DNA from 3 places in the Aquaspirillum soli genome. Region 1 is predicted to be linked to each of the others. Evidence: predicted binding sites of a transcription regulator. Region 1 holds the regulator's gene; each other region holds the start of a gene.
The links. The regulator FliA, encoded in region 1, starts transcription of late flagellar genes. The targets are predictions, from matches to a motif close to GCTAAAGNTNNNNNNNNNNCNGCCGATAAT.
Positions count from the first base shown of each region.

Region 2: ACYVJG_RS08835 (flagellin N-terminal helical domain-containing protein) is a predicted target of FliA. The motif match lies at 3,059-3,088, and genes of this name have one in related genera.
Region 3: flgM (flagellar biosynthesis anti-sigma factor FlgM) is a predicted target of FliA. The motif match lies at 2,593-2,622, and genes of this name have one in related genera.

Region 1 is NZ_BAAGTM010000001.1:277,813-285,113, forward strand. It holds gene flhA (flagellar biosynthesis protein FlhA) at 1-115, shown strand, start outside; gene flhF (flagellar biosynthesis protein FlhF) at 122-1,795, shown strand; gene ACYVJG_RS01410 (MinD/ParA family ATP-binding protein) at 1,792-2,676, shown strand; gene ACYVJG_RS01415 (RNA polymerase sigma factor FliA) at 2,698-3,438, shown strand; gene ACYVJG_RS01420 (flagellar motor protein) at 3,504-4,247, shown strand; gene ACYVJG_RS01425 (hypothetical protein) at 4,234-4,938, opposite strand; gene dapE (succinyl-diaminopimelate desuccinylase) at 4,952-6,085, opposite strand; gene ACYVJG_RS01435 (Spx/MgsR family RNA polymerase-binding regulatory protein) at 6,075-6,434, opposite strand; gene hemP (hemin uptake protein HemP) at 6,550-6,741, shown strand; gene ACYVJG_RS01445 (TonB-dependent hemoglobin/transferrin/lactoferrin family receptor) at 6,866-7,301, shown strand, end outside.
Region 2 is NZ_BAAGTM010000008.1:70,549-77,849, reverse strand. It holds gene ACYVJG_RS08845 (tetratricopeptide repeat protein) at 1-1,708, opposite strand, end outside; gene fliB (flagellin lysine-N-methylase) at 1,784-3,031, shown strand; gene ACYVJG_RS08835 (flagellin N-terminal helical domain-containing protein) at 3,166-4,380, shown strand; gene ACYVJG_RS08830 (flagellar protein FlaG) at 4,482-4,883, shown strand; gene ACYVJG_RS08825 (tetratricopeptide repeat protein) at 4,943-7,132, opposite strand; gene fliD (flagellar filament capping protein FliD) at 7,252-7,301, shown strand, end outside.
Region 3 is NZ_BAAGTM010000006.1:122-7,422, forward strand. It holds gene zapE (cell division protein ZapE) at 98-1,246, shown strand; gene ACYVJG_RS07325 (GNAT family N-acetyltransferase) at 1,250-1,774, opposite strand; gene flgA (flagellar basal body P-ring formation chaperone FlgA) at 1,855-2,520, shown strand; gene flgM (flagellar biosynthesis anti-sigma factor FlgM) at 2,661-2,966, shown strand; gene ACYVJG_RS07340 (flagella synthesis protein FlgN) at 2,999-3,466, shown strand; gene ACYVJG_RS07345 (CobD/CbiB family protein) at 3,580-4,509, shown strand; gene ACYVJG_RS07350 (DEAD/DEAH box helicase) at 4,556-5,872, shown strand; gene ACYVJG_RS07355 (ferredoxin--NADP reductase) at 5,931-6,707, opposite strand; gene ACYVJG_RS07360 (adenylosuccinate synthase) at 6,861-7,301, opposite strand, start outside.

The sequences.
Region 1 (7,301 bases):
TTTATTGTCAAAATTCTTACGCCGTGCCCTGCCGCAGTTGGCAGTTTTGGCACACAATGAAATCCCTGATAACAAAACCATCCGGATCATTGCAGTTGTTGGCGGCAGGGGATAATTCATCATGTTGGTAAAAAAATACTTTGGACGCACGACCCGCGATGCCCTGCGTCAAGTGCGGGAAGAACTCGGCGCAGATGCCCTGATTCTATCGAATCGCCCCCTTGCCTCGGGTGGAATAGAAATTATGGCGGTAGCCGATGGCGATGTCAGCGCTTTGGCACAGTCTTTGGCAACAGCGGCAGTCAATCGACATGCACCAGAAGCGGCCGAGAGCTTAGCTGCCTTTACGGGTAGCGGTTTAGCCACCCCCGCCACAGCACAAGCCAAACCATTAAACAGTGCGGTGATGGGGCATGCTTTGGCGCGAACCTATGCTGTCCCTGTTGAACCGCTTGATGAACCAGAACATATTCCCCCTGCAGCGCGGCCTTTGGTCACGCCTGCTGCATTTCAACCAGACAATCCTTCCCCAAACGCTGAACTCACATCGGCTGTTGCGAAAGCTGGGATTGCCGAGGTAGAGACTGACGAAAGCCCCTCTGAAACAGCTGAGCCAGAGGAAGAAGCACCGCCTAAGGCTGTGCCATTCCGTGAGTCGGTGATTGGTCGTTATGAAGAACGAGCCGCAGCGGAAATTGCCCCATCTGGACATTTTGCCGATCCAGCGACGACGGCGTTGGCGCAACAAAAAGACAGCCAATCGGTGATACCTAATCATTTGCGGGCACCGGAAACGGACAGTGAATTGCTTGAACGCAAGGAAGAACCTGATCCTGCATTAGAGAAACTGGATCTTCTGAATGAAGAAATCAAAACCCTGCGTAGCATTTTACAGGGGCAGTTAGCGAGTTTGGCATGGGCGAATTTCGAGAACCATGAGCCAGTACAAGCTGAATTATTTCGGCAGCTCTTGGCGGCAGGGATGAGCCCAGCGCTGTGTCGGCAGCTTGTCGCCAAGTTACCCACCCAATTTAGTGATGAAGCAGCCCTAAAGTGGGCGAAGTCTGCCTTAGCACACAATGTGTTGACCATTCCCGAACAAGAGGATGTGGTTGCGAAAGGCGGCTTGTATGCCTTAGTGGGCCCCACTGGCGTTGGCAAAACCACGACTGTAGCGAAGCTGGCTGCGCGTTGTACGATTCGACACGGTGCAGATCGGGTCGCCTTAATCACGACCGACAGCTATCGTATTGGCGCTCAGGATCAGCTGCGTTTATATGGCAAAATTTTAGGGGTCTCTGTCTATTCGGTGCAAAATGAAGCAGATCTCAATCTGACCTTGGCCGATTTGGGTAGCAAGCATCATGTGGTGCTGATTGATTCTGTTGGCATGGGGCAGCGTGATAGTCGTGTGAATGGCCAAATCGAGATGTTTGCTAACTCAGTTGGCCACGGTGGTAAAACCATTTCGCGTATTTTAGTGCTGGCGGCTAACTCTGATGGCCATACGTTAGAAGACGTCGTTCGTCGCTATCGTGGCAATGGTTTGGCCGGTTGTATCATTTCTAAACTGGATGAAGCTGTATCGGCTGGCCCTAGCTTAGATACCTTAATTCGACACCGCTTGCCGGTGTACTACGTGACAAATGGCCAACGTGTGCCTGAAGATTTGCATCTACCGAATGCCCAATTTTTGGTGGATCGTGCTTTTAAAGCCACGCGAGAACCCGGGCCCTACAGCTTGAAACGGGACGAATATCAACTGGTTCAAGCGGCACAAGCGAGTTGGTCATGAGTATGGGGATGGACGATCAAGCAGCGAGTTTACGGCGCCTGTTATCAGCAGGGCGCAAACCGTGTAGTTTTGCCTTTATTGGCGATCAATGCAGTGGTGTAAGCACTGTGGTTGCCGAGTTTGCGGCTGTGTTGGCATCGGATGGACATCGGGTCATGATATTGGATGCCCATGCAGATATGGGGCAAGCGCGCCGTCTCAAAGTCAATCATGCCCGCCATCTTGATGAAGTCATCGGCTATCAAGGGGCATTAGAAGATGCGATTGTCAGTTTAAGTTCCGGTGCTGAGTTGTTGAACTTGTACGTCCGGCCTTTTACCCTCGCCAATCTGCATACTGGTTTGGCCCACCGTTTGTCACAAGAGTTTTCTTCACGCTTGCGCGACTCGGAATGGATTTTGATTGATGCTTTGCCGCCGCGACAAGAACCTGCCTTGAGTGCCATTGCAGATCATCTGATTTTAGTGTTAACGCCAGAGGCAAAATCGTTGACTGAAGCCTATGGCATCATCAAACAACTATCGGGTGAGTTTGGTCGCCGAGCCTTTAATGTGTTGATTAACCATGCTGAATCGCTGGAAGATGCACAGCATATCTTTCGCCGTCTCACCTACGCTGCCAGTGAATATTTAAATGTCTCGCTGCGTTGGGTCGGTTTTATTCCCGAAGACTATCACTTGCGGCGCGCTTTAGTGATGAAGACTGCCGCCACTTTGGCGTTTCCGAAAAGTGAAGGGGCGATTGCCTGCACTCAACTTGCGCGTGCATTGCCGTTGTGGGCCGGTCGTACACCGACAGAAGGTGATACCCTGTTTGCGCGTTGGTTAGAAACTGTACGTCATCTGCAAGAAGCGGTGACCGCAGACAACCCCCACCCTTAAATCCTCTTACTTTTTCTCTCTATGTCCCGTATCCCAAAACATCTTGCTTATCAAACAGATCAAGAGCCTGTCGCTGACGATGTCTCGCGGCATACCGGATTGGTGAAACGTATTGCTTACCAAATGATGAGCCGTTTACCCGCCAGCGTTGAAATTGATGATTTGATTCAAGTTGGCCTCATTGGTTTGATGGAAGCGGCCCGACAATTTGACCCTCAGCAGGGGGTATTATTCGAAACCTTTGCCACCCAGCGGATTCGTGGGGCGATGTTAGACGAATTGCGCCGCCTCGATTGGCTACCTCGCCAAGCACGCAAGCAGGCAAAGCAAATTGAAGAGGCCATTTTTCGGCTGGAAAATCAGTTGGGACGCAGTGCACAGGAATCAGAAATTGCGGCTTTCCTTGAGATGGATCTAGAAAGCTACCAACAAGCTTTGTTTGAATGTAAAGGCCATCAAATTGTGTATTTCGAGGACTTTGCGACCGACAGAGAAGAATCCTCACATCCTGCAGAGATGTTGCGCGATGAAGGCCAAGTCAATCCCATTGATATTTTAGGGGAAGATCAATTTCGCTCTGCCTTGGTGGAAGCGATTAAAACCCTGCCAGAACGTGATCAGATGGTGATGAGTTTGTATTACGAACAAGAGCTCAATTTGCGAGAAATTGGCGAAGTATTGGGGGTAACCGAATCTCGGGTGTGTCAACTTCATACCCAAGCGGTGTCTCGTTTGCGTAGCAAACTCAAAGTGTGGTTATAAACACAGATGAAGGTAATACAGGCGATGTATCGTTCTTGATCGCTGTATCAAAGGAGTCAGCAGGGATGGATTTAATCAGTATTTTCGGCATTATCATCGGGATTAGCGCGATCTTGCTGGGGCAGGTGTTAGAAGGTGGGCATATCTCATCCCTGCTACAGATTACTGCGTTTTTGATTGTGATTGGGGGTACGGTCGGCGCAGTGATGTTGCAATCGACAGTATCGCAATTTACTGCTGGTTTGAAGTTGTTGGGATGGGTGTTCAGCCCGCCGGAGCTAGACGAAAAACGGGTGATTCGTGATGTGATTCACTGGAGCCAAATTGCGCGAAAGAACGGCTTATTAGCACTAGAAGACAATGTAGGCGGGGTGAAAGACCCTTTTACTAAAAAAGGCCTCCAGATGTTAGTTGATGGGGCAGAACCCGATATCTTGCGCGCGGCTCTCGATCTTGAAATCACCGCTTATGAAAATCAAAAAAAGCAAGCAGCTAAAATTTGGGAAGCCGCCGGTGGATATGCCCCGACGATTGGTATTATTGGTGCGGTGTTGGGGTTGATTCATGTGATGGAAAACTTAAGTGATCCATCAAAATTAGGGAGTGGTATTGCGGTGGCGTTTGTGGCAACGGTCTATGGTGTGGGTTCTGCCAACTTATTTTTCTTACCCGTTGCTAACAAACTGAAAACCCTGATTGCGGCACAGGTGGTGGCAAAAGACATGATGGTCGAAGGGTTGATCTCGATTTGTAACGGTGAGAACCCACGGATTATCGAAAGCAAACTACAAGGCTTTATTGCCCGTTAGTCGTGGTATTGGGGGCCTGTCGCCGTTGTTGGCAGCGCCCGACTTTCTCGCCTTCACGGCGATAGTTTTCCACCGTGTCAATTTGCCCTTGGTCACGTTCAATACTGGCAATCGCTGTTTGCATCCGTTTTTGCCAGATTTCTAAACGCGCCGTCAGGACTTTCTTGGCGGCGTCTTCATTTGCATATACCCCAACTGGCAGGTGTTCGATTTCATGGCGCAGTGCTTGCCCTTCGGTTTGTAATACCCGCCGCAGGCCACGTTGAAAAATCGCGACATGCTGCATTTCATGGGTGTAAGTCACCTGATACAAACAACTATTGGCTGGCGCATCTTTCGGCATATACACCACCGCCTTGGGTTGGCTGAAGGTTAATTTCACCGTGCCTGCGACACACAGCCGGCCATCCGCAGTGGGCTTGGCGTGAAAATTCATATCAAAGCTGGTCGAGACCGACGTTTTGGTAAAGCCGCCGACAAAGGCATTCGGCATCCCTTGTAGTGGTTTGATACCAGATTCTTGCTGAATACCGGCATAGTCTAGGCTGTGATTGACTTCAATCACGGTGGGTTCGAGTTGTAACAACAGCCGATTTTTCAGCCCGCTGTTGTCACAACTGACAGCCCATGCTGTGTGGCTCACCATACCGCAGGCCAACGGTAAGAGCAGTGGTAAATAACGACATAACATGGGCGTTCTTTCCTTAAGCTAACAAGTGTTCCATCACTCGCAGATAGACCGCCGATAAACGTGGAATATCTTCGATGGCAACGTGTTCGTTGATTTTATGGATGCTCTCGTTAATCGGGCCAAACTCGACCACTTCACGACAAATATCTTTGATAAAGCGCCCATCCGAGGTGCCACCGGTGGTAGAGAGCTGGGCTTCTACACCCGTGACATCATGAATCGCTGCACAGACGGCATCGGTTAATGCAGCCGGTTCGGTTAAGAATGGGTTACCAGATAATTTCCAATCTAACTGATAGTCGAGCTGGTGGTGATCTAACACCGCATGTACCTTGGCTTTTAATTCATCGGCGGTGTGCTCGGTTGAGAACCGAAAATTAAAACGCAGCTCGGCTTCGCCCGGGATGATGTTGACGGCACCGGTGCCAGAATGGAGGTTAGAAATTTGAAAGGTGGTCGGTGGGAAGTAGGCATTGCCTTGATCCCATTCAATCGCACACAACTCAGCGATAGCAGGGGCAACCAGATGAATCGGATTTTTTGCTAAATGTGGATAGGCAATATGGCCTTGAATACCCTTAACAATCAGATGCCCATTTAACGAACCACGGCGGCCGTTTTTCACTGTGTCGCCAAACACATGCACCGAGGTCGGTTCGCCGACAATGCAGTAATCTAATTCAATATGACGTTCTGCCAGCGTTTCTACCACGGCGCGGGTGCCATGCGTCGCAACACCCTCTTCATCGGATGTAATCAGAAACGCAATCGAACCCCGATGTTGTGGATGTTTTTGCACAAACACTTCACAAGCAGTGACAAACGCCGCCAGCGAGGTTTTCATGTCCGCTGCACCACGTCCATACAGTTTTCCATCACGGACGGTGGGCACAAAGGGGTCACTCTGCCATTGCGACAACGGGCCCGTCGGCACGACATCCGTGTGACCAGCAAAGCAAAGCAAGGGGCCTTCTGTGCCACGACGTGCCCAAAGATTATCGACGTCAGCAAAGCGCAGCATTTCAATATCAAAACCGATGGCGGCCAGTCGTTCTGCCATCAATTTTTGACAACCCTGATCTTCAGGGGTAACCGAGGGACGACGAATCAGTGCTTCTGTCAGTTCGCGAGTGGGATCATTGTGCATGAGGGAAACATTCCTGATAACGAGATTCTGAAAACCCAACTTCAATCCGTTGTGCTGTTTGTAGCACCGGACGTTTAATCAGCGTTGGGTATTGTTGTAAGACATCGAGCAGGGTGGCAGGGTTGTCTGCTAAAGCCTGTTGTTCTGCGCTTAGCTGACGCCACGTTGTGCTCTTGCGATTGAGCAATGACAAATCAGGCTGTTGTGCTAACCAACTTTGTAGGCAAGCGAGGCTGAGACCGTCACGGCGAAAATCATGGAATTGATAGGGAATTTCACGTTGATCGAGCCATCGACGCGCTTTTTTCACGCTATCACATTGGCTAATACCATATAAAACATTGGGCATGGCAAGTTGAGAAGGGTGACAAATAGCAACAGTCTAACATACCGCAGAGAGGGCTTTTGTGGTGCTGATAGAGAAAGGGGCTTGACTTATAAATGAGAAGGCTTATCATTTGCGTATGGATACACTACGCACCACTTCCCCAGCTTTGCCATCGGCCCTGACTCCGCCGGCACCATCGACACCGATGCCACCGGCGTTAGACAGCCGGCATTTGTTTGCGAAAACAAAAGAGATTCTCATCGAGCATCACGGTGAGCTGTATCGCCTTCGTTTAACGCGAAATGACAAAATTATCTTAACCAAATAACCGATTTTGATGGCTGCGTGCCATCGAAAAGCAAGCTCGCCAAGTCGCTACCGGCTTGGCTTCGCCAGCCCACCGCCTTTTGCGGTTAGCCAGCCAGAGCACGATTCCGAATTAAGGAGATGCTATGACTGGCGGCCATTTTTCCCGCTCACATTGGACACTGTCACAGATTGCACTGTGTCTTGTTGCTGCTTTTCCCCTGTCTGCAGCAGCAGATAACGCCACAACCGAACCGCAACAGGTCAAACGCCTACAGGCGGTGTCAGTGGCGGCTTCGCGGACTGAGCAAGCTCTAGATGAAACTGCACCCTCGGTTGATGTGATTGATCGACAACAACTCGACCGCCGGATTGCAGCAGATTTGCGCGATTTGGTCAGTGATGAAGCTGGGGTCAGTGTCAGTCGTGAACCCGGGCGGCGTGGTAATGCCGGTGTAACGATTCGTGGGATTGGTGGCAATCGAATTTTGACCCTGATTGACGGCGTGCGCCAACCCGATCAGTACGGCGGTGGCGGTGGGAATGGTGCGATCTCTGGTGCTGATTACACCGAGCCAGAAA
Region 2 (7,301 bases), on a different contig from region 1:
CTGCACCTGCTAACTGCATAACTGCGGTTGGGGCTGTAATGACCAGATCTAAACTTTTTATTAGAGAAGCCACTGCATCAAAGTCATCTTTTAGGTTAATATCTGACCAAGATTGAATTTTTACACCAAAATGTTTAGCGGCAAATTCAAGTTCTTTATCGCAATCACCATATTGTAGATTGATCCAGTTTACATTAGGAATACTGAACAATGGGCCCCAAACTTCTATATCTGTGAGGTATCTATCTCTAAACGTACTGCGTACACCACTTCGCCAGCAAATACCTATATTTTTCTTGCTATGGTCTAAGCGTTTTTTCCATTCCTCATCCCATTCTGGATTTGTCTTTAAATAAGAACCAGTCGGGAAGGCGTTAACTTGTTTTCGGTAAAAGACTGGCAACGTCCCCATAGGAATATGATGTGTGTAATCAGTAATGTATGGCGCCCCATCTTTTTGTAAACGTGGGCTTTGTCTGACATCAATTTCTAAAAAACTGCGTTGCATCAGTGCAAGTAAACGAGGGTCTGTTTCATAGATAATATGTTTGGCCCCTGATTTTTTTACTAAGTCTGGGAAACAATTAGCAAACATAAAATAATCGCCAACCCCCTGTTCACTCCAGACCATAAGGGTTTTGTTTTTTAGTGATTCGTTTTCTTTCCAAATCTCGGCATGAAATTTTCTTGGTAAAAATAAAGACTCGCGATAACGGTGTTTATCCCAACCTTCTTTTACTCTACCTAAATTGAACAGGGGGTGCGCCATGTTCCATTTGGCCATGTCAAGATCTGGTTTTGCTTCAATCGCTTTTTCAAAACATACAATTGCTTTTTCTTGTTCTTTTGGTAGGGCATAATAAATCATGCCAAGTTGTATTAACCCCTGTGGGTCATTAGGGTTTTCTTCAAGAAAAGCTTTAATAACAGAAGTGCACTCTTCAAATTTGTTTTGTTCGAATAAAATCTCTGATAATCTTCTGCATAAAAAATCTGTTTTCTTAATTTTAAAGGCTTCTTGATAATGAATTTCAGCTTGTTCAATATTGTCTTCTAATTCAAATATCTTACCCTTGCCATAAATTAGTAAATGCTTCGCCACTTTGTTGTTAGTTAAAAAGCGAGATAGGTTTTCTTTCTTGTCCTGAATGGCTAAGATATTTATATAGCGAAAATGGATGTTTTCATCTTCGCTGTTTTCTGCTGCACCCGTGATGACCTTGAGTGTTTCAATATCGAGGTCAATCTCTTGCTTTGTTTCTTCAAATGCAGCCATCAAAATAATAGGGAAAATTGGATTCTCTCGATATTTTCTAACGAGAGAAGGTAGGTCTTTCTTTATCTCGATAAAAAGATGATTGTTGTATAAGTTGACAGCTTTGAAAATAGGATATTGTGGATTTGTTTGATCAAGTTCGATTGCTTTGGAGAAAAATATGTCAGCTTGTAGGGGTTCTTGTTTATTACTGAGTATTCTTGCTAACCAAAAGTAAGCCTCTGGTTGTGTACTATTGAGCGCCAAACTTTTTTCGATTGCAGCTTGTGCTTGTGTTAAGTTTGATAAATGAAATCGACTCACACCTAGGATCAGCCAAGCTCGACTGTGTTTGGGATACTGTACACACACTTGTTCTGCAAGCACCGCCGCATCCGCCCATTGTTGATTTTTTGAAGCTCTTTCCATCTCTATATTGAGGTTTTTGGCCATCTGTGGTGTTCTTTCTGAGTTAGAGTTGATACGAGAGCATTTCTGCTGAGTTATTTTCTTTAAAAAGGCTGTTCGATGACAAATTCTGTTGTTTCGTTTTCGAAAACTGATACATTAGTTCCCCAGTATCTACAAAAATTTAACTGTGTTGGTTCAAACATCTGCGTGAATTCCTGCTGTCAGAAAGTATTGTTTTTTCCCTCTGTTCAAGACATGGATGGGATGGCGCAATTAACAAATCAAACAGCCTATCAGCCTTGGTTGAGACTTGCTTTTGGTGTCGCAAAAAACAAACTCGGCGAGATGCAGGCGTTTAGTCGAATGAATCCTGTAACGGGGCAGTGTTGGTTATTGGATCGTCAGCAAAAGTGTCGGCTGTATGATAACCCTGCTTTACCGACGCGTTGTGCTGAATACCCTGCTATTAACAGATGGCTGCCTGATGGGACGCAGCAGTTCTTATCGCCGTCCTGTCCAGAAGTGGGTCGTCTATTGTGGAAAACCCCCGATGCACTGGCACTATCGATTGCACCCGTCATGATGAGACAGGAATCCATGGTAACAGTGGATCTACCCGAGGTAGAACAACAGCGCTACTTGTTACTGCGGCAAGCGGGTGCGACGTTGTTGCAAACTCGTGAACTCCCACTCTCGCGTCGCTTAATGTTGTTGTACTTCCTGACGGAACAGATTAGTGAGGTGTATGAAGCCAATCAAGTCGATCACATCGCGCTCTCGATTGAGAGCCTTTTTAACTTAATCCAACAGAACGACGAGACATTGCACTTTACGCAAATTACATTTGATGAGTCTCTACATGCACTTTTGTTGGTAAAGCTGTTACAACTTCGTCACGATCGACAGCAAGGGGTGGGTAGCTATGAAAAAGTGCTGAATGATGTTGTGTTGGCATTTGATTTGGCGGATCAATCTCGTCCACTAGAAGAACGTGCGTTAGCCGCTATTCCTAGGATACGAGAGGCTTTAGCGGATCTTGATCAGGCGCTATTAGCATCACCGCATTTTTTAGAGCATATCGTGTTGAACCACTGGTTAGCGTATGCGTTTCCTGTAGCGTCAGTGGAACATGATTTACGAACCAATCTGTTGGCCTTCTTGCTATTTTATTTGTTGCAACGGTTGTTTTTGGCTGCGGCTGCGAGTGCCTATGGTAATGATTTTGAGCAACAGGCTTGTTTGGTAGGCTCAGCATTTCATCGTGAATGGGTAGAGGAGTCTCCAATGTTGTTTGCTGCTGCGATGTCTTTAGCAAATTCAGAGTTGAAAAGCTTGCCTAAGTTATTGAGTTTGTTGGGAAAATAAAAAAATGCTGTAAAAAGCAGAAAATTTCTTAAAGTTTTTTCTGAGTGATCCGAAAACACTAACAAGAGCGCGATACCTGCAGTTTGATAGTAAGCGCCTCGTTTAACTTTTTTCTCTTCAGTAGGAGAATCACTATGTTTATCAATACTAACGTTGCCTCGCTGAACTCCCAACGTCAATTGGCTGGTTCTACCGGTCTGTTGGCAACTGCAACTCAGCGTCTGTCTTCTGGCTTGCGTATCAACAGCGCGAAAGATGATGCTGCTGGTATGTCGATCTCTGAGCGTATGACTGCCCAAGTCAAAGGTTTGGATCAGGCTAAGCGCAACGCAAACGACGGTATCTCTTTGGCACAAACTGCTGAAGGTGCGTTGACCGAAGTGGGTAACAACCTGCAACGTGTTCGTGAATTGGCCGTGCAAGCAGCCAACTCCACCAACAAACTCGGTGACCGTCAGACAATTCAAGACGAGATTACTCAGCTGAAAAACGAAATTCAGCGTATGACTGAACAGACTTCGTTTAACGGCAACAAACTGTTGGACGGTTCCTTCACTGCAAAAACTTTCCAAGTGGGTGCTGATGCAGGTCAGGCAATTACTATCGATAGCGTTGCAAACACCAACTTGAGTTCTTTAGGTGGTCGTAACTATGTCCGTGGTGTATCTGCAGTTGCGACTGGTTCGATCAGTAAAGCAGCTGGCACCGGTGGTGTAGATGCCATTGCTAACGGCCTGAAAATCAAATACACAGATTCCAACGGCGCAGCACAATCTGTCAGCTTAGGTTCAATTGGTGCTGCTTCAACTGGTGAACAACGTGCCGGTCAAATTGTTGAAGCGATCAACAAACAGTCCGAAAAAACTGGCGTGACCGCTACACTGGATGAGAACAACAAGATCCAAGTGCGTTCCAACGGTTCTTTGGGTGAGTTGTCAAAGGCTTCTTTCAGCCTGACTGGTGGTTGGAGTGCATCGAAAACTGGTTTGTCCACTAAAGGCGGTGCTTCCTTAGCTGGTAACAACACCTTAGGTATTACTGACCTGACCGTCACTGGCCACGACAGCAAAAATGCAACCAACGCGATTGCTCGTATTGACAACGCAATCAAAGAAGTGAACGCTTTCCGCGCAAAACTGGGTGCTTTCCAAAACCGTTTCAGCTCGGCAATCACTAGCTTGCAAACTTCTAGCGAAAACATCTCCGCTTCTCGTAGCCGGATTAAAGATGCTGACTTCGCTAACGAATCTGCATCCTTGGCTCGTGCCAACGTGTTGCAACAAGCGGGTACTGCAATGCTGGCTCAGGCTAACCAACAGCCACAGCAAGCTCTGCAGCTCTTGCGTTAATCTGAAAAAGAAACAGCCGCCGCCCCGCGCGGTGGCCCGTTTTCGAACAACCCGGCGCGGGAGCCTCCCCCGTCGGGTTTTTCGCGTAAGGAGCCTTGCTCATGAGTACGATTCCCCCCATCAACAGCAGCAACTTGCCGTCTTATTCGTTGCCGCAAGATACGAACAACCGGCCCGTTTCTTTGCCTGCCTCGCAATCGTCTGCCCCAACGGTAGAAGTTTCAAGCGATGCTGTGCAAGCTGTTTCCAGTGCACAGAAACAACAAGCACTCCAAGCCAATCCACAAGATTTACAAGATGCCGCAGAAAAAGTACAAAAAGTGGTGCAGATGTACGCGAGCGAATTGAAATTCTCGGTCGATGAAGACTTGGAGATCCCTGTCGTTAAAATTATCAATACCGCGAATGATGAAATCATTCGACAGATTCCTTCAGAAGAAATGCTAGAAATTGCTAAGAGTATTGATAAAATTGCTGGCATGTTTGTTAATCAAAAAGCCTAGTGCAAGAAACTAAAAAAGCTACCTTAGGTAAATAAGGTAGCTTTTTTGTTTTATATCTTTTAATGTGAGAAGTGTTGTTGCCAAAGCGTTGTGATTGTTTGTGAAAAATCTTTAGCAAACTGTGTTTGGTTAAACAAGGCAGAATGTGTAACTTGTTCTCGCAAGTTTTGTCTCAATAAAGACAATGCCTCTAACCGAGAAGCAACTGAACATGCTAGCGCCACATATTCCTCTTTGGTGTTGGTCACGTAACTTTCTAATCCTGCCGCAGTGAGCAAGCTAGCACCTTGACGCGAAAGTAACGTCTCTCCTGCAAGTGTGATAGTTGGGACACCCATCCAGAGCGCTTCGCATGTTGTAGTACCTCCCGTATAGGGAAAGGTGTCTAGTAGCACGTCCACTTCTGCATGTGCCTGTAGATAGTCTTGATAAGAAGTCGCAGGTAAAAGATGGATTCGTGTACGAGAAATACCCTGTGCTTCTAGTTTTTGCAAAGTGGATTCTTTGACTGTCTCATCAGCAAACTGCATTGCCTGCCAACGTAAACTGCTGTGAGGGACTTGATTAAGAATGTCACGCCATAAAGAAAAAACTTCATCATTTGTTTTGCTAAGATGTTGAAAGCAACCAAAAGTAAACTGATTTTTCTCTAAAGCGGGTAAATTGGATACCTTTGGTGCTTCGTTTAGAGTGTTAAAACATAACCTTGTATGAGGCAGATATTGCACTTGTTCAGCAAATTGGAATTGGTATTCTTCAGGGACACCCGTTTGATCGACGAGAATATAGTCGATTTCTTCAATACCTGTTGTTGCAAAATAGCCAAGCCAAGTAATTTGTAGTGGTGCAGGCTTATAAGAAAATACAGGTAAACGATTGCCTGCTGTATGGCCTGACAAGTCGATCAATATGTCAATTTCTTGCTGATAAATAAGCTCCGCTGCTTCTTCATCTGATTTCGCAAAGATATTATTCCAGCTATCAAAATACTTTCTTAACTGATGTGTGGTATCGTCTTCAATGCTATGATTATAATAAGCAAACAGTTCAAATTCATTGTTTTGCTTAATTTCACTCATAAATCCCAAAAATTTACTTACCGAGTGTTCACGGAAATCTGCCGATACAAAACCGACTTTTAGCTTCTCATGGTTGTGATTCTGATGTTTGTTGGAATAACTATTTTTTGTATGACGTTTTAGCCATTCCCCATATTCAATCGCATGATGTAGCGTTTCCCCTCTGTCCACGAAGTTGTAGCATAGCAATAAGTTACTGTACGCCTCAGTGTTGTAGATTTTTGAGTGAACTGCACGTTGAAAATATTGGATTGCTTTCTTTATTTCTCCTTTTTGATGATAAACATTACCTATATTGTTGAGGGTGACATCAGAACCTGGGTTTTTCTCCAAGATATGTTCAAAAATAGATTGTGCCTCATCTAAGTTGTTTAACCCCTTTAATGCAATACCCAAGTTGTTATAAGCATCAATATATTCTGGATTTAGACTAATGGCCTCTTTTGCATGATGGAAACCAAGTTGATAGTTCCCTTTTGCATTAAAAATTGCCGCCATGTTGCAATGTGACTCTATCAGGTTTGGCGAAATTGACAAGGATTTTTTATAGAATAATTCTGCTTCTTCGTTTCTGCCTTGTGCTTGTAAAATATGGCCAAGGTTATGGTAAGACTCTGCAACATTCGGTTCTAAATTGATTGCCTTTTGCGTTATATCCTCTGCCTCGTGATATTTTTTTTGTAGTCTTAAACATTCTCCTAAGTTAATCATGGCACTAATATAGTTTGGTTTTATTTGTAATGCCTTCTTGAAGTGTTTCTCTGCCATTTCGAAATCACTTCTGTAACTTAATAACAAGCCTAGGCTGTTATGAGCTTGAAACAGGCTTGGTTTAATACGAATCGCTTTTTTGTAGTGGCTTTCCGCTTCTGCTAGATCGCCTGTCTTCATGACTAAGTTGCCGAGATTGGTTTGAATTTCAGGATCTTGCGGGGCAAGGTAGGCTGCTTTTTGTAGCGTTTCGATGGCTTGCCCAATCTCTCCCAGCATCTCGTATGCTAAACCCATGAATTCATAAGGGAAACTGTGCTGCGGGTATGCTTGAGCCAGCTCATTTGTTCGTTCTAACAACAACGCTGCATCACCGCTATAATATGCTTCAACTATCGAACTCATTTCTGCTTGAGATGGTGATTTGATTTTTGTGTATTTTGATTTTTTTTGCGACATTTGACACTCCGAAAAAAGAAAATTACGACAGTAACTCAACATACTTTAAGTTTTACTTCGATTGGACGATACTTGTCACATCAATTATTGAATTTCTACTTCTTGAGGGGTACCCCATCATGGCTATCACATCTGCTGGTGTCGGTTCTGGGTTAGATATTAATAGCAT
Region 3 (7,301 bases), on a different contig from region 1:
CTGCTACCAAGTAGCAGGGGGTTTTGTTTTTATGATCTTTTTTATCTGTTTAACTATCTGTGTTAAATTACTTTCTTTGTATTTTGGTACATAAGATATGTCTCAGCATGCTTTCTCTCCTGATAAAAACAAGGTAACCACACCAAAAGCTTGGTATGAGCACGCATTACAAAAAGACGGGTTTATTTACGATCCTGCTCAAGCTGCTGCTATTGAGGTATTAGAAACCCTTTACAAAGAGCTTATTGCTTTTAAAGAAAAGCGAAATCGTTTTCTTGGTCGCAGTTTTCGTAGCCCAAATCCACCAAAGGGTTTGTATTTTTGGGGTGGTGTGGGACGTGGAAAGAGTTTTTTAATGGATGCATTTTTTTCTTGTGTGCCATACAAGAGAAAACGTAGGATTCACTTCCATCATTTTATGATGGAGGTACATCAAGAATTGCGCATTGTAGCGAACGAACCTGATCCATTGATTGCTGTTGCTAAGCGTATTGCTGCTAAGACACGCTTATTGTGCTTTGATGAATTTCATGTATCAGACATTGCTGACGCAATGATTTTAGGACGTTTGTTAAAAGAACTATTAGCGCGGGGTGTCATCTTTGTGATGACTTCAAATTACAAGCCAGATGATTTGTATCCTAATGGTTTGCAACGTGCTAACTTTTTGCCAACAATTGAGTTGATCAAGCAGTCAATCAATATTTACAACTTAGATGGAGGTAATGATTACCGTCATCGTGCTTTAACCCGAGAACCTCTATATATTTATCCATTAAAAGAGAGTCAGCCAAAATTATTTGCTTTATACCAAAGTTTACACTGTGGTAAAGAAATGAAGCATGAGTTACAAATTTTGGGACGTACGATTCAGTGTGTGAAACATTCTTTAGGCGTTGTATGGTTTGATTTTGCTGAGATTTGTGGTGGGCCACGTGCACAAACTGATTATTTAGAAATTGCTCGTGCTTATCATACGGTTTTAGTTTCAAATATACCTAAACTATCTGCTGCACAATCCGCAGAAGCCCGACGTTTTACTTGGTTAGTGGATGTTTTTTATGATTGTCGGGTTAAACTCATTTTAAGTGCTGAGGTTGCAGCAGATCAAATCTACACTGAAGGTATTCAAGCCAGTGAATTTTTCCGTACCGCTAGCCGTTTAAATGAAATGCAAACTAGCGAGTATTTGGCTTTGCCGCATCAATCTTTAGATGAGCAAATGGCAGGTATTACTGAAACTTGATTTTTATGGGCACTCATTGGGGTTTTCTGGTGTAAGCAGTGTTTTTTGATATAGCTCAACATCTAACCAACGCCCAAATTTAAATCCAACCTGTTTTAAGGTACCTGCGTGACTAAAGCCAAATGATTGATGTAACTTAATACTGTTTTGATTGCTGCTATCAATTGCAGCAATCAAAACATGGTAATTTTGTTTCTCTGCATATTCTATCAATGCTGCTAACAAACATTTACCTAGGCCTTGTCCCCTAAAATCTTGATGGATATAAATAGAGTGTTCGACTGTGTATTGATAAGCCGGCCAAGCGCGGAATGTGCCATAACTGGCAAAACCGGCAAGCTGGTTGTTATCTGTGATTAATCCAATTACTGGAAAGCGTTGCAGACTCTTTTGTGAGAACCAATTTTCGATGGTTTCTAAACTACGTGGTTGATAATCATATAGTGCTGTTGAGTGAACAATAGCGTCATTGAAAATGCTTTGGATTGCTGTACCATGATCGGCGAAATTACACTCGATAATACGCATATTGCCCTTATATCTAAAAACGACTGTGACAGTTGTTGAGGGGAGAAACCGTGGGGAATTTTACAAGGTATCGTGTTGGCGTGGTATGGCTTGCTTTGGGTGTGTTGCCAATCACATCAATAGCAGCACCAACTCATCATAATTTGGCTGCCCTAGAAGCACAGGCACAGCAATTTGTGCAGAATGAATGGGCAAATACGCCGCACCGAGTTGAATTTGGCAAGCTTGATAGCAAGCTAAAAGTAGCAAATTGCCCAGCACCACAGATAGACTGGCTCAATAACAAACGCTCTGGTCCAACTGCTGTTGTGTTACGTTGTAATTCGCCTACATGGTCATTGCGTTTGCCCGTGGTAATCGAGCCAAATTTGATGATTGTTGTGAGCAAACGGGCATTGAGTGCGGGGGAAGTATTGCGTGCTGAAGATTTGGAGTTAAAGCCTGCGCCTGCTGGCTATAATGCACAACGTGCTATGCTGAATGTGCGAGATGCTGTGGGAAAAGTGGTCACTTTTTCGGTGGCGGCTGGTTTGCCATTGCGCCCTGAACACTTAAAAGGGCAACAGGTGATTCGCGCAGGACAAAAAGTCAGAGTCTTGGCGCAAGATGCAGGCTTTTCAGTTTCTGCAGAAGGGATTGCCACTCGCGCTGCTATGGCAGGTGAGGTGGTTGTGGTAAAAATGCAGGGGGGGCGGACCGTATCCGGTGTTGCGCAAGCGGATGGAACAGTGTTGATTACTCTCTAAATAACGCACCACCCTTCTAATTTTATTGGAATAATAGTTTTTGTTAAAAACCGCTGTTGCTTCAACCGCGTCACTAAAGTTTTGTGAATTTTGACCGATGTTTGCTAGCAATAAACTCAATTTTTTGTATAGAAAATGCCATGAAAATTCAGTCCAATAATCCTTCGGTGGCGAATTCTGCAGCGGTGAGTAACAAAACCCGTCTTGCACCCTCCTCCACCGCAAGTGCACCCTCACAGGTGCGTCCTGTTAACGTTGCCATCAACCCACTGGCAAATCAGGTGGCAGCACTCGAACAATCGGTACAACAACAACCTGTGGTTGATTCTGGGAAAGTTGCCGCCATTAAACAAGCGATTGCCGAGGGTAAATTCAGTATCAACCCTAATGCGATTGCTGATGGTTTGATTTCGTCCGCTCGTGAATTACTCGCCGGACGGGAATAGTCCCAACTTTTTGAGAATAAATGGAAGCGACCATGCCTGCTTATGACCAAGCTTTAAGTGAACTGATTGAGCGAGAAATTCAGTTATATGAAATGCTCAATGAGGCGCTGGCTGCTGAGCAGGCGGCGTTGGTGCACCAAGCGATTGCTGACTTGGAACGCCTTGCCGTGCAAAAGCTCAATACCCTAGAACAAATTGACCAATGTGTTAAACAACGTACCGACATTCTAAGAACACTCGGTTGTCAGGAGCGCGGCGTGTTTATGCAATGGCTATCTGATAAAGCGCTGTTGCTGAAAGCATGGTGTCAGCTTGAAACACTCTGTGCCCGTGCGCAATCGATCAATCGTGTCAATGGTCAACTGATCGCTCGTCATTTGGCCGATACGCAAGAGGCATTGGATATTTTGATGGCCAGTCCTCAAAGTACTATGGCGTATAAACGTGACGGTGGCGCGCGCTCTGCTATCGCCGGTGGCCGTACACTGGGCCAAGCCTAATTTAATCCCACTGAAATTGTGCGGTTCCCTTCTGCTCAATGCTGCGAGTTAGCACGCTTTGTGCTATCGTGGCTATCCTTTTTTATTTTCTTCAGAAAGTTTTTTCTCTTGCCATGACCCTGCTCGCGATTATCCTCGCGCTTGCGCTGGAGCAAATACATCCCTTAGGTAATCGAAACCGCGTTCTATTGGTGTTTACGCGTTATGCCAACTACCTAGAGCGCCACTTAAATGCAGGTCGTAATCGACATGGCGTGTTGGCATGGTGTCTGGCCGTTTTGCCATTGGCAGGATTCGTGTGGTTGATACATGGACTGCTATACAAAGTGACGCCTGCGCTGGCCTTAATTTGGGATGTAGCGGTGTTATATCTCACGATGGGGTTCCGTCATTTTTCCAGTGCCTTGACTGAGATCTCCGTCGCTTTGGCAGAGAATCGTGTGGTCGATGCTCGCTCAGCGTTGGCTCGTTGGTCTGGTCAACCGACTTCTGAACTTGAAGTGAATGAAATCTCTCGTTTGACCATTGAACAAGGGGTGATCGACAGCTATCGCCATGTCTTTGGCACCATGTTTTGGTTTGCTGTCTTGCCTGGCCCTGCTGGTGCCGTGATGTATCGCATGTCAAATATGCTGTACCAAAAATGGGGTGGTCGTGAGGAAGTGTTAGGCGAAGCCTTTGGCCGCTTTGCGCGCCGTTTTCATGAGGCTATTGATTGGCTGCCTGTGCGTTTAACGTCGGCCAGTTTTGCGGTGATGGGCGATTTTGAAGATGCTGTATTTTGTTGGCGTTCACAAGCGATTGCTTGGGGACACTACGCTTATGGAATTTTATTGGCATCGGCTGCAGGTGCAATTGGCGTGAAGCTAGGCGATCCGCTTCGTCAAGATTATACCGTTAAGTATCGTCCTGAATTGGGCGTCGGCGATGAGGCCGATCCTGATTATTTGCGCCGTGCCGTGGGGTTGGTGTGGCGGTCGGTGGTGCTGTGGTTGGCTGTGATTTTGTTGTTAACCCTTGTTCAATGGTTATCTTTGTCTTAAATGGTGCGTGTTAAGTTGATCGCATCATCCATTTTTAGGAGTTGTTATGTCGTTTGCTGAGCTTGGCTTAAGCCCTCTTATTCTTCGGGCTGTTGAGGAGCTAGGCTACCGTGAGCCGACACCTATTCAGCGTCAAGCGATTCCTGTTGTGCTGGCAGGGGGAGATATCCTCGCTGCGGCACAAACCGGAACAGGTAAAACAGCGGCATTCACCTTGCCCGTTTTAACCCGTTTAATGGGCTATGCCAATAGTAGTGCTTCACCCGCAATGCATCCGGTCCGAGTGTTGGTGTTGACTCCAACACGAGAACTGGCAGACCAAGTAGCTGATAGTGTGCGTCAATATAGCCAACATAGCCAATTGCGTTATGCTGTGTTATTTGGTGGGGTCAGTATCGATCCACAAAAAGAGCAGTTGCGCCGTGGTATTGAAATTGTTGTTGCCACCCCTGGTCGCTTGCTCGACCACGTAGAACAAAAAACAATTCAGCTAAATCGAGTTGAAATTTTGGTGATGGATGAGGCGGATCGAATGCTCGATATGGGCTTTTTGCCTGATATCCGCCGTATTTTGACCTTATTGCCTAAAACACGACAAACGCTCTTGTTTTCTGCCACCTTCTCGCCAGAAATCAAAAAATTGGCGGCTGAGTTTATGAAACAGCCTCAGTTGATTGAAGTGGCGCGGCAAAATGCCACCAATGCCAAAATCGAGCAAACCATCTATGCCGTTGATAGTCATCGTAAACGGGCGTTATTAGTGCGCTTACTGCAACAGCGTGATATGTCACAGGTCATTGTGTTTTGCCGTACCAAACAAGGGGCAGATCAACTAACCCGTGAGTTAAAGCGCGAAAATATCTCTGTGGCCGCTATTCATGGCGATAAAGCACAACAAGCTCGCATTGAAACTCTTGCTGCTTTTAAAGCCGGCGAGGTGCGCGTGTTGGTCGCAACGGACGTGGCTGCACGTGGTTTAGACATCTCAGATTTACCATTTGTGGTTAATTTTGAACTGCCAAAAGCACCCGAGGATTATGTCCATCGGATTGGCCGTACAGGGCGGGCGGGGAGCTCTGGTGTGGCGATTTCATTGATGGCTGAGGATGAACAAAAAGCCCTTGCCAACATTGAAAAATTGACCCGACAAACGTTAAAACCTGAAATGATGACCGGTTTTTGGCCGAGTTGGATGGAACATCCCAAACCGCATCCTTCGACTTTTCATCAGGCTTTTGTCACACCGGCACGGCCTTCACCTTTGGCGCATTTAATGTCGGGTAAGGCATGGCGACATCCACTTAGCCAAGCACCGCGTGAAATTCCCGCTTTGTTAATGCCGCCACGCTACAACAAGCATTAAAAAAACAGCCAAGCAAAATATGCTTGGCTATTTTTTTGGATTGTGTCTCTATGGCTGCTTAGCTTTCAACGAAGGCACGCTCGATGACATAGTGACCTTGTTGACCTTGGCGTGCCTCTTCTAAACCATATTCTTTTAACAAGGTGCAGGTTTCTTTCAACATCGAAGGACTGCCGCATAACATGGCGCGGTCGGTATTGGGGTCAAGGCTAGGTAAACCAAGGTCTTGGAACAATTTGCCACTGCGAATCAAATCGGTTAACCGACCTTGGTTGACATAAGGTTCACGCGTCACCGAAGGATAGTAACGTAATTGATTTTTGACCATCTCGCCTAAGAACTCATGTTCTGGCAAGGTTTCGGTGATGTATTGCTGATACGCCAATTCGCTGCAATAGCGCACGCCGTGGAACAAAATGACTTGTTCATAACGTTCGTACACTTCTGGATCTTTAATCAGGGACATAAACGGGGCGAGGCCGGTGCCGGTGCCGAACAAATACAAATTGCGCCCACCCGGTAACAAGTCGTCAATAACCAACGTTCCTGTTGGTTTTTTGCTGACCAACAGATTATCCCCCGGTGTCAGATGTTGCAGGCGAGAGGTCAGCGGGCCATCGGGCACTTTAATGCTAAAAAACTCTAGATGTTCTTCATGATTTGCGCTGGCAATGCTGTAAGCACGCATCAGTGGTCGGCCATTGACTTCCAGACCAATCATCACAAAGTGTCCGTTTTCAAACCGCAACCCTGCATCGCGGGTGGTTTTAAAACTAAATAAACTGTCATTCCAATGGTGAACGCTTAGGACACGTTCAGCAGAAAAAGCGGCCATGCGAGTTCTCATTTCAAGCTGAAGAATATCAATGGCGCTACAGTACGAGAATTTTCTTTTTTGGAAAATCAGTTTATTTTTGATTTGTTTTACGGAAAAACCGTAAAAGAAGCGCAGTAAAATCCCCTGCCAAGACAGGGGATTTCTACGCGATTAAGCAAAGGGATGACGTAATACGATGGTCTCTTCGCGATCTGGACCCGTCGAGATAATATCAATTGGCGCTTCGCAGACTTCGGCGATCCGTGTCAGATACGCTTTAGCATTGGCCGGCAGTGCGTCATATTCTTTCACACCAACCGTTGAGTCGTGCCAACCGGGCATGGTTTCATAGATTGGCTCACAACCGCTCACTGCTTCTGAACCAAAGGGCAGAATGTCGTATTCAACGCCATCTTTACGATAGCCAACACACAACTGGATCTCGTCCATACCATCCATCACGTCTAGTTTGGTCACACACAAACCAGATACGCCATTGATTTGAATCGAGCGTTTCAACGCTGCCGCGTCAAACCAACCACAGCGGCGGGGACGACCGGTGACGGAACCAAATTCATTGCCACGTTTGGCGAGGTAGGCACCAGTGTCATT